4 regions of the Pseudonocardia sp. Ae505_Ps2 genome follow, and region 2 is predicted to be linked to each of the others. Evidence: predicted binding sites of a transcription regulator. Region 2 holds the regulator's gene; each other region holds the start of a gene.
The links. Region 2 encodes LexA, which represses DNA repair genes until DNA is damaged. Its sites were predicted from a motif close to CGAACACGTGTTCG; they were not measured.
Positions count from the first base shown of each region.

Region 1: a site for LexA is predicted at 1,581-1,594, ahead of recA (recombinase RecA). Genes of this name have one in related genera too.
Region 3: a site for LexA is predicted at 1,889-1,902, ahead of Ae505Ps2_RS23650 (intein-containing Rv2578c family radical SAM protein). Genes of this name have one in related genera too.
Region 4: a site for LexA is predicted at 1,959-1,972, ahead of Ae505Ps2_RS15490 (CoA transferase subunit A). Genes of this name have one in related genera too.

Region 1 covers NZ_MCIP01000001.1:5,448,069-5,452,406, forward strand. Annotated here, with positions in the region: gene Ae505Ps2_RS34320 (RecX family transcriptional regulator) at 1-351, opposite strand, end outside; gene recA (recombinase RecA) at 354-1,406, opposite strand; gene Ae505Ps2_RS25350 (DUF3046 domain-containing protein) at 1,666-1,860, opposite strand; gene Ae505Ps2_RS32170 (hypothetical protein) at 1,938-2,099, shown strand; gene Ae505Ps2_RS32175 (hypothetical protein) at 2,109-2,276, opposite strand; gene Ae505Ps2_RS25355 (hypothetical protein) at 2,446-2,967, shown strand; gene Ae505Ps2_RS25360 (ATP-dependent helicase) at 3,039-4,338, shown strand, end outside.
Region 2 covers NZ_MCIP01000001.1:5,797,750-5,802,087, forward strand. Annotated here, with positions in the region: gene Ae505Ps2_RS32205 (hypothetical protein) at 1-145, opposite strand, end outside; gene Ae505Ps2_RS27010 (hypothetical protein) at 309-533, opposite strand; gene lexA (transcriptional repressor LexA) at 776-1,534, shown strand; gene Ae505Ps2_RS31465 (hypothetical protein) at 1,563-2,645, opposite strand; gene hflX (GTPase HflX) at 2,681-4,144, opposite strand; gene dapF (diaminopimelate epimerase) at 4,226-4,338, opposite strand, start outside.
Region 3 covers NZ_MCIP01000001.1:5,051,412-5,055,749, forward strand. Annotated here, with positions in the region: gene Ae505Ps2_RS23650 (intein-containing Rv2578c family radical SAM protein) at 1-1,879, opposite strand, end outside; gene Ae505Ps2_RS23655 (YibE/F family protein) at 1,989-3,674, shown strand; gene Ae505Ps2_RS23660 (dioxygenase) at 3,678-4,338, opposite strand, start outside.
Region 4 covers NZ_MCIP01000001.1:3,235,911-3,240,248, forward strand. Annotated here, with positions in the region: gene Ae505Ps2_RS15480 (cytochrome P450) at 1-450, shown strand, start outside; gene Ae505Ps2_RS15485 (3-oxoacid CoA-transferase subunit B) at 543-1,169, opposite strand; gene Ae505Ps2_RS15490 (CoA transferase subunit A) at 1,172-1,915, opposite strand; gene Ae505Ps2_RS15495 (MOSC N-terminal beta barrel domain-containing protein) at 2,114-3,031, opposite strand; gene Ae505Ps2_RS15500 (HAD hydrolase-like protein) at 3,100-3,888, opposite strand; gene Ae505Ps2_RS15505 (lyase family protein) at 3,887-4,338, shown strand, end outside.

The DNA.
Region 1 (4,338 bases), 350 kb from region 2:
GACCGGGGCGGGCTCCGCCACCCCGTCCGTCGCAGCGTCGGCCGCCGGATCCGTCGGCCGGGCCGCCGACGGGTCGGTGATCGTCGGGGGGGACCCGTCGGTGCCGCTGAGCGTCGCGAAGGAGACCTGGTGCGGACTCGTGTCCCACCCGGGGACGGACGAGGGCTCCGCAGCGGGCTCCCCCGGCTCGTCGCCGGTCGGATCGACGGTCCGGATCGCAGGCGGATCCGGTGCGTCGGCACCCGACGGGGTCACGCCGAACAGGTCGTCGAGCGGGACGGTGCGGGGCCCGGTCGGCTCCGCACCGTCCCGTCCGGACGTGCCTCCGGACCCGTCGTGGTCGCCGGTCACGCTCAGAAGTCGACCGGGGCCGGGAGGGGCTCGACCGGGCTGGTCTCCTCGGCGTCGACGACCGCGCCGATCCCCAGCTTCTCCTTGATGCGCTTCTCGACCTCGGCGGCGACGTCCGGGTTCTCCTTGAGGAACTTGCGGGCGTTCTCCTTGCCCTGCCCCATCTGGTCGCCCTCGTAGGTGTACCAGGCGCCGGACTTGCGGATGATCCCCTGCTCGACGCCCACGTCGATCAGCGAACCCTCCTTGGAGATGCCGACGCCGTAGAGCACGTCGAACTCCGCCTGCTTGAACGGCGGGGCCACCTTGTTCTTCACGACCTTGACCCTGGTCCGGCTGCCGACCATGTCGGTTCCGTCCTTCAGCGTCTCGATGCGGCGGATGTCCATGCGGACCGACGCGTAGAACTTCAGCGCCTTACCACCGGTCGTGGTCTCCGGGGACCCGAACATCACGCCGATCTTCTCGCGCAGCTGGTTGATGAAGATCGCCGTGGTGCCGGAGTTGCTGAGGGCACCGGTGATCTTCCGCAGCGCCTGGCTCATCAGCCGGGCCTGCAGACCGACGTGGCTGTCACCCATCTCGCCCTCGATCTCGGCACGCGGCACGAGCGCGGCCACCGAGTCGATGACGATGATGTCGAGCGCGCCGGAGCGGATCAGCATGTCCGCGATCTCCAGCGCCTGCTCACCGGTGTCCGGCTGGGAGACCAGCAGGTCGTCGGTGTCGACACCGAGCGCCTTGGCGTACTCCGGGTCGAGCGCGTGCTCGGCGTCGATGAACGCGGCGACACCGCCCGCGGCCTGCGCGCTCGCCACGCAGTGCAGCGCGACCGTGGTCTTACCGCTGGACTCCGGGCCGTAGATCTCGACGACCCGGCCGCGCGGGATGCCCCCGACGCCGAGCGCGACGTCGAGCGCGATGGAGCCCGTGGAGATGGCACTGATCGGGACGCGGGCCTGGTCGCCCAGGCGCATCACCGATCCCTTGCCGTGGTTCTTCTCGATCTGGGCGAGGGCGAGTTCGAGCGCCTTGCCGCGGTCCGGAGCGGACATCTCTTGACTCCTCGCTGGTGGTCGACGGTCGGGTCCTGCTGGTGTCTTTCGGGGAGGCACACCACAACGGTATGGGGTACCCCTGACAGTTTCGGGCCCGGATCGGCGCCTGTGGACAACTCGTCCGACACCACGCCGCAGGACCGGTACCGCAAGCCCTGCCGGAACCGTAGACGAACACGCGTTCGATCCGACACCGCGACACGCCGACCGGGCGCCCACGGGAGCCGAGCGGTCAGCACGACCGCCCGGAACGCCGCTACCGCCGTGCGGGTGGGACCTCGTAGGCCGCGCACACCGCGCGCCAGATCCGGCGCAGGTCGACGCCGGCCTCGATCGCCTGCTCGACGGTCCGGCCGCCGAGCTCGGAGAAGACGTGGTCGCGGGACAGCGACGCCGCCCGCACCGGCCCGAACTCGCCCTCCATCAGTTCCCGGAAGTGGCTCAGTCGCACGTCCGCGAGGGTAGACGGGTCACCCGTTCCGTGCGGCGTCCGCCCGATGACGCCCCGGAGCAGGTAGCCTGGGTGATATGTCCGAACTGCTCGCCACCGTCCCGGTCGACGTCGCCGACGAGGTCCTCGCGACGACCGGCATCGGCTCGCCACTGGCGTGGCAGATCGTGTCCCTGCTCGCGCTGCTGTCCGCACTGGTCGTGCTGGTGCGCTGGTGGCTCCACCAGCGCCGTCGCTGAGGGTCTCGCTCAGCCGGCCGCCGGGCGTCCCGCACCGGCCGAACGCACCGCCACCAGCAGGAACGGCACCGTCACCACGACCGCCACCGCGCCGAGCAGCGCGTAGGACGACACCGTCACGAGCACCCCGGCCACGATTCCGGCGGCGGCACCGGCCAGGTTCATCGCCACGTCCACCGAGCACCTGCACCATCGCGAGAACCGTCAGCAGCCGGGGCTGCGCGGGGTTCTGGGGCGGGGAGACGGCGTCGGGTGCGGCGGTCACGGACGGATGCTGCCGTGCGACGGCCGCCGTGCGCCAGGGCGTTACGCTCCGGCCCGGCCACACGAGCGGAGGACGGTGGACATGGCGGGGACGACCCCGAACGCACGCAGGTCGGCGGGCGCGGACGACGCGGAGCTGCGGAACGCCTACCGCATGGTGTCCGACGTGCTGGCCGGGGCGGTCCGCGAGACGCTCGCCGCGCCGGGGCCCGATCCGGCCCGGTTCGCCGTGCGCCGGCTGACCGCGGTCGACCGGGACGTGCCGCCGGACACCACGCCGCCCGGCTGGTCGCTGGCCTTCCTGGTGCTGGCCGACTGGTACGACGCCGCCCGCGCCGCGCTGGTCGACCACGACGACCGCTCCGAGCGGGCACTGGCCTGGATCGGGCAGAACCTGGGCCCGCGCTACGCGGCCCGGGCGCGCTACACCATCGCCCCGCTCGTCGACCCGGCCGACGCCCGCGAGACCTCGCACTACGTCGACGCCCTGGGCGTGGACTTCCTGGCGTCGATGGTCTGGACGGTCGCGGCGGTCGTCGCGGAGTTCCCGGCCGAGGACGCCGCGGAGGTCTGGCCCCGTACCAGGGCCGACGCCGCCCGCTGACCTCGCAGGTCACGCCCGGTCCGACGGGAGCTCGGCGGGTGCTCGGCGGGTGACTGTCGGACCCCACCCGCATGATGGTCGGCGTGACCGCACTCGAGGGCTTCTCCCCCGCCACCCGCCAGTGGTTCGAGGGGGCCTTCGCCGCGCCCACCGCGGCCCAGGAGGGCGCCTGGTCCGCGGCACAGGCCGGGCGCAACGCCCTCGTCGTCGCGCCGACCGGGTCCGGCAAGACCCTGGCCGCGTTCCTCTGGGCGCTCGACCGGCTCGCGGCGACGCCACCGCCCGCCGAACGCAAGCACCGCTGCCGGGTCCTCTACGTCTCCCCGCTCAAGGCCCTCGCCGTCGACGTGCAGCGCAACCTCCGCTCGCCGCTGACCGGCATCCGCCAGGCCGCGCAGCGGCTCGACGAGCCGGTGCCGGACATCACCGTCGGGATGCGCACCGGCGACACCCCGGCCGACGAGCGGCGCCAGTTCCAGCGCACCCCGCCGGACGTGCTGGTGACCACTCCGGAGTCGCTGTTCCTCCTGCTCACCTCGGCCGCGCGGGAGTCGCTGCGCGGGGTGACGACCGTGATCCTCGACGAGGTGCACGCCGTCGCCGGCACGAAGCGGGGGGCGCACCTGGCGGTGTCGCTGGAACGGCTCGAGGAGATCACCGAGGCCACCCCGCAGCGGATCGGGCTCTCGGCGACCGTGCGCCCGGTCGACGAGGTCTCGACGTTCCTGTCCGGTACGCGCCCGGTCGAGGTCGTGCAGCCCACGATCCCCAAGACGATCCGGGTCGAGGTCCAGGTCCCGGTGCCCGACCTGGCCGCGCTCGACGAGCGGCCCGCGCCGGGCAGCACCGACGAGGAGGTCGTCGGGTCCGCCGCGGGCACCGCACGCAGGCCCTCGATCTGGCCCGCCGTCGAGGAGCGGCTGCTCGGCCTGGTGCGCGAGCACCGGTCGACGATCGTGTTCTCCAACTCCCGCCGGCTCGCCGAGCGGCTGACCTCCCGGCTCAACGAGCTCGCCGCCGAGCAGGAGGCGGCCGCACTGGAGGAGACCGCACTGGAGGAGGCCGCCGACCTCGACACCGCGCCGGGCGCGTTCCCTGCCGAGGCGGTCGGGCAGTCCGGGGTGGGCGGCGGGGTCGCACCGACGGTCGCCAAGGCCCACCACGGCTCGATGTCGCGCGACCAGCGGACCCTGGTCGAGGAGGAGCTGAAGTCCGGCGTGCTGCCGTGCGTCGTTGCGACGTCCAGCCTGGAGCTGGGCATCGACATGGGCGCGGTCGACCTGGTCGTGCAGGTCGAGGCACCGCCGTCGGTCGCGTCCGGGCTGCAGCGGGTCGGGCGCGCCGGGCACCAGGTGGGCGCGGTGTCCGAGG
Region 2 (4,338 bases):
CGGCCGGACCGGCCACACCCTCCGCCGCCCGCACCCGCTCCCGGGCGGCGCGCCGGGCGCGCGAGGTGGGGGTGCCGGGCGCGGGGGCACCGGTCAGGCAGCCGACCGCGCCGTGGTCGCGGATCCGCTCGTCGAGCTCTCGCATGGTTCCTCCTGCCGTCGGACCGCCCGTCCCCCGGGCGGTCTCGTCTCCCCCGCTCCCGACCGGCCCTTCCCCGAGCCCGGTCGAACGGGCGTACGAGCGGTGTAGCACCCGACACCGACAACAACCGCGTCTCCGCAGGTCACCGCACGTGCCGGAGACGCTCTCAGCGTGGCGCGCCGACCGCGGGCGGCACGGCCGGGCCGTGGGCGGCGACGTCGGCGACCACCCCGAGCGCGACGACCGCGGCCGCCGAGGCCAGCAGGACACCCACCGCCGCCACCACGCGGCGCACGGGACCCGGCGTCGGCACGGGCCGCACCGCGCCGGCCGCGGTGCCGACCGGAGCCCGTCCGATGACCGTCATACCCCCGATGACCGCTGCGTCCACGATCGCCACCCCCACTGCCGTTCCCGCTGCCGGTCGCCCCGCGCGGCCGGACGGCGACGCGGACGGCATCCGATCGAACCAGACCGATCGAACCGGTGTTCGATCGAACGCCTGTGCGATGTTCTACCACCACGGCCCGACGGAATCCACGACACGCCCCGGGCGACTTCGAACGCATGTTTGGCGAACGGGCCCGCGACGGCTAGGGTCGTCGCCGTAAGTACCCCGAGGAGGCGAATGCGATGGCAGCGGACGACACCGGACACGGTGGTCCCGGCGTGACCGGCACCGCCGCGGACCGGGGATCCGCGACGGTCCGGGAGTTCCCCGACCCCGCGACCGACACCCGCGGCCTGACCCCGCGGCAGAAGAAGGTCCTGGCCGTCATCCGGGACTGGGTGGACCGGTACGGCTACCCGCCCAGCGTCCGCGAGATCGGTGACGCGGTAGGCCTCACGTCCACCTCGTCGGTGCACCACCAGCTCCGGACCCTGGAGCGCAAGGGCTTCCTCCGGCGCGACCCGAACCGCACCCGCGCGGTCGACGTCCGCAGCCCGGAGCAGATCGCCGGCACCGACGGGTCGGACTCCGACGCCGACACCGCCGAGCTGCGTTCCGCGCGGCCGGCGCCGGCGTTCGTGCCGCTCATCGGCGACATCGCCGCCGGTGGCCCGATCCTGGCCGAGCAGGCCGTGCAGAACGTGTTCCCGCTGCCGCGCGAGATCGTCGGCGAGGGCACGCTGTTCCTGCTCAACGTCAAGGGTGACTCGATGGTCGACGCCGCGATCACCGACGGCGACTGGGTCGTCGTGCGTCAGCAGCCGGTGGCCGAGCAGTGCGAGATCGTGGCCGCGATGATCGACGGCGAGGCGACGGTGAAGACGTTCCGCCGCAAGGACGGGCACATCTGGCTGATGCCGGCGAACGACGCCTACGACCCGATCCCGGGTGACGACGCGTCGATCCTCGGCCGCGTCGTGGCGGTCCTGCGCCGCCTCTGACCTCCTCGGCGGCGCCCGGTTCCCGCGGTCAGCGGGACCGGCGGCGCCGTCCGTGCAGGGACATCGCGACGGCACCGGTCACCAGCAGCACCGCGAGCACCGCCGCCCCGCCCGCGGCGGGCAGCCACGACGGGTACGTGCGGTACTCCGGCACCTCGGCGGGCTGGGCCACGACCGGTGCCCGTGGGCCGGTCGCCGCGGGCACCGCGCCCGGGACGACGGTGATCGCCGCCGCGGTCGGGCCCCGGGCCTCGCTGCCGGAGTGCAATGCACCCCGGCCGTCCGGGGCGATCGCCTCGCCCTGGGCCTCGTCCGGCAACGGCACCGGCAGTGGTGCCCCGCCCAGCGCCGCGACCAGCACGTCGGCCGTCGCCGGTCCGCCGACGGGCAGCGGGAACACCCACGCGTCGGTGTAGGTCCGCAGCACGGCGGCGCGTCCGCCGTCGGCCCCGGTCGGTGAGACCCCGCCGCCGGTGATCGTGCGGGATCCGGCAGCCCCGAGCGGCCCGCCACCGGTGCCCGACCAGGGCAGCACGACCTGTGCCACCCGACGCAGCGGGACCGGGCCCCCGCCCTCGCGCAGCGGTGCGTCGGGTCGGTACACCCCGGCGGCCCCGGTGGTCTTGTCCACCAGCAGGGGCACGCCGTCGTCGCCGACCAGCAGCGCCTCGACGTCGCGCGGACCGTCCGGATAGTCCAGGTCGTACACGCGTGGCGGCCCGGCCGGGGGCAGCACGACGAGCCGGACCGAGCCACGCTGTGCCCCGTTGTCACCGGTGTCGGCGAGCCAGAGATCCCCGCCCGGCCCGAGCCCGAGGTCCTCGACGTCGGTGACCGGGACGTCGGCCTGCCGGGTTCCGGTGACTGCGCAGCCGGACGGGTCCAGGGTGAACGTCCGCGCGGTCCCCCCGCCGTCGACGATCGCGTGGTACCGCTGCGGGGCTCCGCCGGGCGGGCCCTGCGCGACCAGCCCGGACAGCTCCGCCAGCCGCGGATCGTCGACGGTGCAGACCGGGTGCGCCCCGGGCGGCGGCGCGGCCGCACCCGTGAGCGCACCGGCCAGGCAGAGGACAGTGGTCAGGCAGACGACAATGGTCAGGCGGCGGGCCACGACCCCCGGACGCGGCCGCCCACCCGGCCGCCCATTCAGTGGCCCGCTGCCGTCGCCGGCAGGTCGGCGCCGGTCCCGATCGGGACGGCAGAGCCCGCCACCGCGAACGGCAGCACCGCGGTGCCCAGCTCCGGCTTCACCCGCGCCCGGATCCGGGTGCCGTCGGCGGTGTGGGACTCGGCGAGGATCTCGCCGTCGTCGTGCAGCCGCGCGACCAGCGCACCCTCGGTGTAGGGCAGCAGGAGGTCGACCTCGTAGTCCGGGCGCGGCAGGCGCTCGGCGATGTGCTCGCGGAGCCGGTCGATCCCGGTGCCGCTGTGTGCCGAGACGAACACGGCGTCCGGCTGGGCGTGCCGCAGCCGGGCCAGCGCGAGGTCACCGGCCGCGTCGATCTTGTTGATCACGAGCAGCTCGGGGGGCATCGTGTCGCCCGCGGCCTCCCCCACCTCGACGAGCACCTGACGGACCGCGGCGATCTGGTCGTCGGGCAGCGGGTCGGACCCGTCGACGACGTGCACCAGCAGGTCGGCCCGGGCGGCCTCCTCCAGCGTGGAGCGGAACGCCTCGACGAGCTGGTGCGGCAGGTGCCGCACGAACCCGACGGTGTCGGTGAGGGTGTAGTCGTGCCCGTCGGGCGTCTGTGCCTTGCGGGTGGTCGGGTCCAGCGTCGCGAACAACGCGTCCTGCACCAGAACCCCGGCGTCGGTGAGCTGGTTGAGCAGGCTCGACTTGCCCGCGTTGGTGTAGCCGACGATCGCGACCGAGGGGATCTCGTTGCGGCGACGGCTGCCGCGCTGGGTCTCGCGGACCTGGCGCATCGCACCGATCTCGCGGCGCAGCTTCGACATCCGCGCGCGGATGCGGCGCCGATCCAGCTCGATCTTCGTCTCACCGGGGCCACGGCCACCGATACCGACGCCGCCCGCGGCCCGGCCACCGACCTGCCGGGACAGCGCCTCACCCCAGCCGCGCAGCCGCGGCAGCAGGTAGGACAGCTGCGCGAGCTCGACCTGGGCCTTGCCGTCCCGGGAGCGGGCGTGCTGGGCGAAGATGTCGAGGATCAGCGCGGTCCGGTCGATGACCTTGACCTTGAGCCGCTCCTCCAGCTGACGGAGCTGGCCGGGTGACAGCTCGCCGTCGCAGATCACGGTGTCGGCGCCGGTGGCGCGGACGACCCCGAGCAGCTCCTCGACCTTGCCGGAGCCGATGAACGTGGCCGGGTCCGGGCTGGAGCGGCGCTGCACGAGGCCGTCCATCACCTCGGAACCGGCGGTCTCGGCGAGGCGGGCCAGCTCGGTCATCGAGTTGTCGGCCTGCTCGGCCGTGCCCTCGGTCCAGACACCGACGAGCACGACCCGCTCCAGCTGGAGCTTGCGGTACTCGACCTCGGTGATGTCGGTGAGCTCGGTGGACAGCCCGTGGATCCGGCGCAGCGACGTGCGCTCCTCCAGGTCGAGCTCGCCACCCGTCGGAACCGGGTTCGACGTGGAAGGGGTCACGGAGGGGTGCGTGTGGGCATCAGTCATCTTGCCCCCATCCTCCCACGTCGCGGGACTCGTGTCCGCCCCGATTCGCGGGCCTCAGGCGGGAGCGTCCCACCACGCACGGTCCAGCTCGCCGGAGGCGAGCAGCACCGCGGGGCCGTGCAGCGTCGTGGGCCCGGTCCGCTCGTCGGTGCCGGCCTCCACCGTCA
Region 3 (4,338 bases), 750 kb from region 2:
GCGGGGAGACCCGCCGGGCCAGGGCCCTGCGGTAGTCCGGTGTGGCGTAGGCCCCGCCGCGGTAGAGCCGCGCGTAGCGCGGCAGCAGCGCGGGGTGGGTCCGCCCCAGCCAGGCCAGGAACCACTCCCGGGTCCCGGGGCGCAGGTGCAGCGCGAGGACCGTGGCCCGGCTCGCCCCGGCGGCGGCGATCTCGCCCAGCAGTGCGTCGAGGGCCTCGGTGGAGTCGGTCAGCCACGGCAGCACCGGGGCCACCATGACCCCGCAGGGCAGGCCCGCGTCGGTGATCCGGCGGACGAGGTCGAGCCGGGCCCGCGGGCTCGGCGTGCCCGGCTCCAGGTGCGACTGCAGCTCCCGGTCCAGCAGCGCGATCGACACCCCGGTGCCGACGCGCACATCGGCGTTCGCGGCCGCGAGCTGCGGCAGGTCCCGGCCCAGCACGGTGCCCTTGGTCAGGACGGAGAACGGCGTGCCGGAGCGGGCCAGTGCGCCGATCACCCCCGGCATCAGCCGGTAGCGGCCCTCCGCCCGTTGGTAGGGGTCGGTGTTGGTGCCCATCGCGACGTGCTCGCGCCGCCACGACGGCCGGGCCAGCTCCCGCTCCAGCACCCGGGCGACGTTCACCTTGACCACGATCTGGGAGTCGAAGTCCGCGCCGGCGTCCAGGTCCAGGTAGGTGTGGGTGTTGCGGGCGAAGCAGTTGTGGCTGACCACCCCGGCGGCGACGAAGTCACCGGTGCCGGTGGTGATGTCGACCATCGGACGCAGGGTGCCGGTGTCGCGGATCGACACCACCCGCGGCGCTCCCCCGGGCGGCTCCTCGACGCGGGCTCCGCCGACGTCACGCATCCGGGCCACGGCCGGGTCGGTCACCGCGACCAGCCGCAGCTGCTCGGCGACCCCGCCCAGCACCCGCAGCGCCCGCACCCCGGGCCGGGCCGACGGCTCCGAGGCCACCCGGAACCCGAGCCGCCGCAGCGCGTCGACGCAGGCGCGGGCGAGCGTCTCCTCGCCGGGCACGATCCGCAACACCCCGGCGGAGACCTCACCGCAGGCGTCGACGATCCCGCCGACGAAGCCGGCCGACCAGCCACGGGCGGGCCGGTGCGGCCAGGCCGTCGGCGACGGTGCGGGCGCCGCGAGCATCCCGGCGGCCACGGGCACCGGCCGCGCGGTCAGCAGGTGGTGGGCGCGGGCGAGCGCCTCCAGCTCCACCCAGCCGGTCGGGAACGGCTCGGCCCGCACCCGCCCGCGCACCGCGTCGGCCCGGACCAGCCCGCAGAGCCAGCCCTCGGCGTACCCCTCGGGCCGGGGCCCGCCCGGGACCGCGGCCGCACCGGGCCCGACCAGTGCCGTCCCCGGTGTCAGGTGCGGCCGGTCCGCCGAGGAACGGCAGCGCCCCGGGCGCACGTGTGCCCAGCCGGTGGTGGTGAGGAAACGGTGTTCGGCGGAGGTGACGAGCACAGTGCCGTCGTCGAGGGTCACCTCCTGCGCCCGGCGCCGGGTCGACCAGCGCGCGAGCACCGGGGTGCGGACGAACCGGCGCCGCCCGCCGCCGTCGGCGAGGGTGCCGACCACCTCGTCACCCGGGCGCAGCTCCCCGATGGGCCGGGACCGGCCGTCGGCGGTGAGCACCGGGGTGTCCGGGACGAGGCAGTAGGTGCAGGCGTGCGAGCAGCCGCGGTAGGGGTTGACCGTCCACCCGAACGGCACCGGCGACGACGACGGCACCCGGTTGAGCACCGAGCGCGCCTCGACCTCGTGGAACACCGTGTCCGCGAACCCGGGGGTGCGCACCGAGTGCAGCAACCCCCGCATCCCCGGCAGCGCCGTCGCGTGTCCGACCCCGTCCGCCCCGACCTGCTGTCCGTCCCATCGCACCGCTCCAGTCGAACACAAGTTCGAACGACGGACAACCGGTCGTCGCCGGGCGGTCGCGTCCGGGCGAACGGCACCCCGCAGGCCGAAGATCGTTTGCAAGGATGCGGAGGTGCCCCCGCCCCCGCCCGTCCCGCGCGACCCGTCCGCCCCCGACGGCGGCCGGCCCAGCGCTCCGCGGACGGACGGCGGCCGGCCCACCGCTCCGCGGACGGGGGGACGGCGGCGCGCCGAGGACCGGGCACCGGGCGCCTCCGGCGGGCACCTGTTCCCGGCAGAACCGGCGCAGCACCGGGCCCGGCGGACACCGGGCACCCGGCCACCCGCCCCGCGCCGTCCGTCCCGCGAGGAGAACGGCGCCTCCCCCGCACCGGCAGGACGTGCCGCGCCGGGCCCCACCGGCGGCACCGACAACAGCACCGACGACAGCGCCGAGACCGGTCCGATCCCCCGCGCCGGGCACCCGGGCGGCTGGGGCGACTGCCCCGGCGCGGCGGGGCCCGGCACCACGACCGGCGCGCCGGCACCGCCCGCCACCGGGCACGACCACGGCGCGGGACTCGGGGAAGGACACCGAGACGGACACAGCGCGGGACACCGAGAGGGACCCAGCGCGGCACACGGCCAGGGACACGAGCAGGGACACGGCCACGGCCACGGGCACGGCGCCGCGTCCCCGGCCGGACGACGGGTGCGGCGGCTGCTCGTCGCGCTGCTCGTGCCGTGCGTGCTCGCGACGCTCGCCGGGGTGGCCCTGCTGTGGCCGGGGGCGACCCCGGTCCCGGAGATCCCGCCCACCCAGCAGGTGCACGGCACCGTCACCACGGTGCAGGTCGCGGACTGCTCCCCCGGCGCCGGGGACCGTCGCTGCACCGGGGTGACGGTCGCGCTGTCCGACGGGCCCCGTGCCGGACGGGACCTGGTGCAGCTGGTGCCGAACGAGCCGTCGACACCGCGGTTCGCGGTGGGCGACCCGGTCACCCTGTCGTGGTCGGGCGCCAACCCCGACGACGCGGGCTCCTACCAGCTCGTCGACTTCCAGCGCGGCGCCCCGCTGGGGTGGCTGGCGGCGGCGTTCGCCCTGGCCGTCGTCGTGCTGGGACGGCTGCGCGGGTTCGCGGCGCTGGTCAGCCTGGCGCTGAGCTTCGTGATCCTGCTGTGGTTCGTGCTGCCGGCGATCCTGTCCGGTGGCTCCCCGCTCGCGGTCGCGGTCACCGGCGCCTGCCTGATCATGTTCGTGGTGCTGTACCTGACCCACGGGTTCACCGCGCGGACGTCGTGCGCGGTGCTCGGCACACTGGCCTCGCTCGCCCTGATCGGGCTGCTCGGCTACTTGTTCACCGTCACCTCCCGGCTCACCGGGCTCGACGACACCACCGCCACCCTGATCGGCACGCTCGGCCCCGGCGTACCGATCGACCCCCGCGGCCTGGTGCTGGCCGGGCTGGTGATCGGCGCGCTCGGGGCGCTGGACGACGTCACCGTCACCCAGGCGTCCGCGGTGTGGGAGCTGGGCGCGGCGAACCCGGGGATGAGCGTGGGCGAGCTGTTCGCCGCCGGGATGCGGATCGGCCGCGACCACGTCGCGTCCGCGGTGAACACCCTGGTGCTGGCCTACGCCGGGGCGGCGCTGCCGCTGCTGCTGTTGTTCACCGTCGCCGCCGGCGGGGTGACGCAGGTGCTGACCAGCCAGGACGTGGCGACCGAGATCGTGCGGACGCTGGTGGGCAGCATCGGTCTGGTCGCCGCCGTCCCGGTGACGACCGGGCTGGCCGCGCTGGTCGTCGGGCGGCGCTGAGTCTCACCCGGCGGGCTGAAGCACGAAGTCGTAGCGGGCCTCGTACCAGGGGGTGTCGCTGTGCCCGCCGTCCGGCGTGGGGCCGGGCTCGTGGCGGTCGAACGCCACGACGAGCTCGCGCTTCACACCGAACACGACGTCGGAGTCGAGGTACTCGGTGCCCTCCCGGAACAGGTGGGTGATCAGCGGTGCGTAGCCGGGCACGGCGAGCAGGAAGTGGATGTGCGCGGGCCGCATCGGGCTGATGTCGGTGCGCGAGATCAAGTCGCCGACCGGGCCGTCCATCGGGATGGCGTAGCCGAGCGGGGCGATGGTGCGCACGCAGTAGCGGCCGTCGGCGTCGGTCGTGTACTTCGCGCGCAGCCGGGCCTCGTCGACGTCGAGCTGGGCCTCGTAGGTGCCGTCGGCGTCGGACTGCCACACGTCGAGCACGGCGCCGGGGACGCCGGTGCCGTCGAGCGAGCGGACGGTGCCGTGCACGAACAGCAGGTCGCCGGGCAGCCCGTCGGACATGTCGGCGCCGAAGTCCTTCTCCGGGGAGCCGTCGATGTGGAACGGGCCCAGCACGGTCGCCGGGGTGGCGGCCGGGTCGAGGCGGTGGTTCTGCTGGACGACGAGCATGGACAGCCCGAGCACGTCGGAGGCGAGGATGAACTCCTCGCGC
Region 4 (4,338 bases), 2.6 Mb from region 2:
ACCCACCCCGAGCAGCACGCCCGGCTGAAGGCCGACCCGTCGCTGATCAACTCGGCGGTGGAGGAGTTCCTGCGCTTCGAGTCCCCGGTCTCCAACGCCCCGATGCGCTTCGCCAGCGAGGACGTCGAGTACTCCGGGGTGACCATCCCCGCCGGATCGACCGTGATGCTGGGGCTCGCCGCGGCGAACCGGGACCCGGAGTGGCTGGCGGACCCGGATCGCCTCGACATCACCCGGGACTCCTCGTCCGGGGTGTTCTTCGGGCACGGCATCCACTTCTGCCTGGGCGCGCAGCTGGCCCGCACCGAGGGGCGGGTGGCGATCGGCAAGCTCATCGCGCAGCGACCGGACCTGGCGCTGGCCGTCGACCCCTCGGAGCTCGTCTACCGCGAGTCGACGCTGGTCCGGGGCCTGTCCCGGCTGCCGGTCACGCCGGGCGCGCCCGCCTGAGGGCCGCGCCGCCGCCGGACGCGACCGAGGGGGCGCGCCCGGCGGGGCCGGCGTGGACCCGGCGGGGCGGCCGTCGGTGCAGCGGGTCGGGGTCAGCGCAGCGGAGCGCCGGTCTTCTCCCGGACCTCGTCGGCGGTGACGCCGGGCGCGGTCTCGACCAGTGCGAGCCCGTCCGGCGTCACGTCGATCACGGCCAGGTCGGTGACGATCTTCGTGACGCAGCCGAGGCCGGTGATCGGCAGCGAGCACCGCTCCACGATCTTGGGGGACCCGTCCTTGGAGACGTGGTCCATCATCACGATCACCGAGCGCGCGCCGTGGACGAGGTCCATCGCGCCGCCCATCCCCTTGATCATCTTGCCGGGGATCGCCCAGTTCGCGAGATCGCCGTTCGCGGCGACCTCCATCCCGCCCAGGACGGCCACGTCGAGCTTCCCGGCCCGGATCTGGCCGAAGCTCTCGGCGGAGCCGAAGAAGGCGGCACCGGCGGCGACGGTGACGGTCTCCTTGCCGGCGTTGATGAGGTCGGGGTCGACCTCGTCGTCGGTGGGGTAGGGGCCGACGCCGAGGATCCCGTTCTCCGAGTGCAGCACGACCGTCCGGCCCTCGGGGATGTGCCCGGGGACCAGGGTCGGCATGCCGATGCCGAGGTTGACGTACGCGCCGTCGGGCAGCTCCGCCGCGACCCGGGCGGCCATCTCGTCACGGTTGAGGGCCATGGTCAACGCACCGTCCTGAACTCGACCGGCTTCTCGACGTCGGGGACGTGCAGCACGCGGTGCACGTGGATGCCGGGGGTGTGGACCTCGTCGGGGTCGATCTCCCCGGGCTCGACCAGGTGCTCGACCTGGGCGATCGTCGTCCGCCCGGCCGCGGCGCAGTCCGGGTTGAAGTTGCGCGCCGCGCGCCGGAACACCAGGTTGCCGTGCCGGTCGCCCTTCCAGGCGTGGACCAGCGCGAAGTCCGGGGTGAGGGCACGCTCGAGGACGTAGGTCACGCCGTCGAACTCGCGGGTCTCCTTCGCCGGGGACTCGACGGCGACCGAGCCGTCGGCCGCGTAGCGCCAGGGCAGCCCGCCCTCGGCGACCAGCGTGCCGACCCCGGCCGGGGTGTAGAACGCCGGGATGCCCGCGCCGCCGGCCCGCAGTCGCTCGGCGAGGGTGCCCTGCGGGGTCAGCTCCAGCTCCAGCTCGCCGGCGAGGTACTGGCGGGCGAACTCCTTGTTGTTGCCGACGTAGGAGCCGATCGTGCGCCGGATGCGCCCGGCGGCGAGCAGGGTGCCCAGGCCGAAGCCGTCGACGCCCAGGTTGTTCGAGATCGTCTCCAGGTCCGTCGCGCCCTGTTCCAGCAGCGCCGCGATCAGCACCGTCGGAACCCCGGACATGCCGAACCCGCCGACCGCGAGCGACGCCCCGTCGCCGATGTCGGCGACCGCCTCCGCGGCGGATGCCACCACCTTGTCCATCACTCACCTCCGTCGCCGACGACGGTACGCGGCGTACGACAGACGCACAAGTGTTCGCTCTGCGAACACTGCCGGAGTGGCGTCCACGCGCCGAGATGCAGCTCAGCGGGGCCCGAGGGTGCCCCGTACCCCGCTGAGCTGCATCTCGACGACCGCCGCCGTCGCGGCGCACCGTCGGTCGGGCGGGCGCGGCGCGGGTCAGGCCGGGGCGGGGGCGGTGTGCGGGTCGCCGACGGCGATCTCCCCGCCCGCGGCGACCTCGGCGTACACGCCCGCGCACGCCCAGACCCCGCCGATCTGCGGGATCTCGATGCGGTTGTGCTTCGCGATCGTGCGCAGGGTGTCCGGGTCGTCGGGCAGGTCGCCCTGGGGGAGCGTCGTCATGACGCACCGCATGGTGGCGAAGGAGAAGGAGACCCGGACCTCCTCGCCGATCGTCGACGTGCTGCCCGGCCAGTCGTTCTCGACGAAGCCGTGGCCGCCGTCGGGGGATGAGTCGGCGCGGAGCACGATGTTCGGCCGGTAGCGCAGCGCGTCGAAGGTCGCCTCCGGCGCGAGCTCGCGGAGCCGGTCGAGGGTGGACTCGGTGAGCACGTGCAGCGACGACAGGTCGAAGAACGTGCCCGGCGCCCCGAACGCGGAGATGTCGAACCGGCTGATGGCCTCGCCGGAGTCCTCGTGCCGGGTCGTCGTGGCGTCGATGAGCGCGCGCGGGGCGAGCTGCTGCGGGGTGAGGCCCTCGATGTCGGGCCACAGCTCCTCGAAGTGGCTGCCCTCCGGCGGGACCGAGACCAGCGACACGTCCCGCCCGAGCGCGGCCGACAGCGCGGTGTCCAGGCCCTCGTCGTCGCTGCGCAGGACCGAGCCGTCCGGGAAGGTGATCTCGACCGGCGGCAGCGGCTCCCCGGGCACCGGCTCGGCGACGAACCGGGCCGCGAAGCCGAGCAGTCCGAGCCAGCGCCTGGGCACCTTGGCGCTGGCGATGCTCCCGGTCTCGGTGTCGAGCACCGCATAGGCGCGGTCGCCCAGCAACCCCCGCCCGCTGACGGTGGCCCGGGTCAGGGACTCACCGAGCATGGACTTGACCGGGTACCGGTACAGCGCGACGACCGTCATGTCCGGTGTATATCGGCCCGTCCGCGTCCCCGGCACGGGTCGGACGGAGGGGGCTGCCCGGCCGGGTCTCAGCTGAGGGACTGCCGGGGGAGGGTCGCCGCGGATGCGCCGTCCCGCCCTGTCGGACCACCCGTTCGGCTCAGCAGGGCGACCCGGAGCTCGTCCGCGGAGTCGTAGACGGTGTCCGCGCCCGCCGCGACCAGCTCACCGGGCTCGGCGTAGCCCCAGCCCGCGCCGACGCAGCGCAGGCCGTGCTCGGCGGCGCCCTCGACGTCGTGCAGCCGGTCGCCGACCATCAACGGCTCGTCGGCACCGGACGGGTGCCCGAGCCGGCGCAGGGCCTCGGCGACCACGGCGCCCTTGGTCGGCCGGTCCGCGGTGCGCGTGTCGCCGACGATCTCGGTGAACAGGTCGGTCCAGCCGTGGTGGGCGATGATCCGCCGGGCCGGCGGCTCGGCCTTGCTGGTGGCCAGGGCCATCGTCACGCCGGCCGCGGACAGCGCGCGCAGCAGCTCCTCGACGCCGGGGTACGGAGTGCAGTCCAGGCAGCCGTCCTCGTCGCCGTAGATCCGCCGGTACACCGGCAGCACCGCGGCGGTGCCCTCCTCGCCGAGGATCGGGGGCAGGCTGCGGTACAGCGGCGGGCCGAGCAGGTGGGTGCCGAGCGCGGACTCGGGGACGTCCAGGCCCACCTCGTCGATGGCGCGGCGCATCGAGCCGAGGATGCCGGGGGCGGAGTCGACGAGGGTGCCGTCGAGGTCGAGCAGGATGTGGGTCAACACGTCGGGCCATTCTGCCTGCCGGGCGACGCGGGCGTCCTCCTCCCCGGCGGTCGCAAGCCGTACGCTCGTACGCATGGCGAACACGTTGCTCGGGCCCCTGTCCGGTACCGACCGGGTCGACGGCCTGCTCGACGACGGCGCGTGGATCGCCGCCCTGCTGGAGGTCGAGCTGGCGCTGTCGGCCGTCGCCGCCGAGCAGGGCGCGGTCGCCGAGCACGACGCCGACGCGGTGGAACGCGCCGTCGCCGCCGTCGCGGGCCTCGACCCGCACACGCTGGCCGCCGAGTCGGTCGAGGGCGGCAACCCGGTCATCCCGCTGGTCAAACGGCTCAAGGCGGCCGCGGCGCGGATCCAGCCCGGCGCCGAGCGGGCGGTGCACCCGGGCGCGACCAGCCAGGACGTCATGGACACCGCGCTGATGCTGCTCACCCGCCGGGCCGGGCACCGCATCGTCACCGACCTCACGGCCTGCGCCGACGCCGCGGCCGCGCTCGCCGCCGCCCACCGCGGCACCCCGTGCGCGGC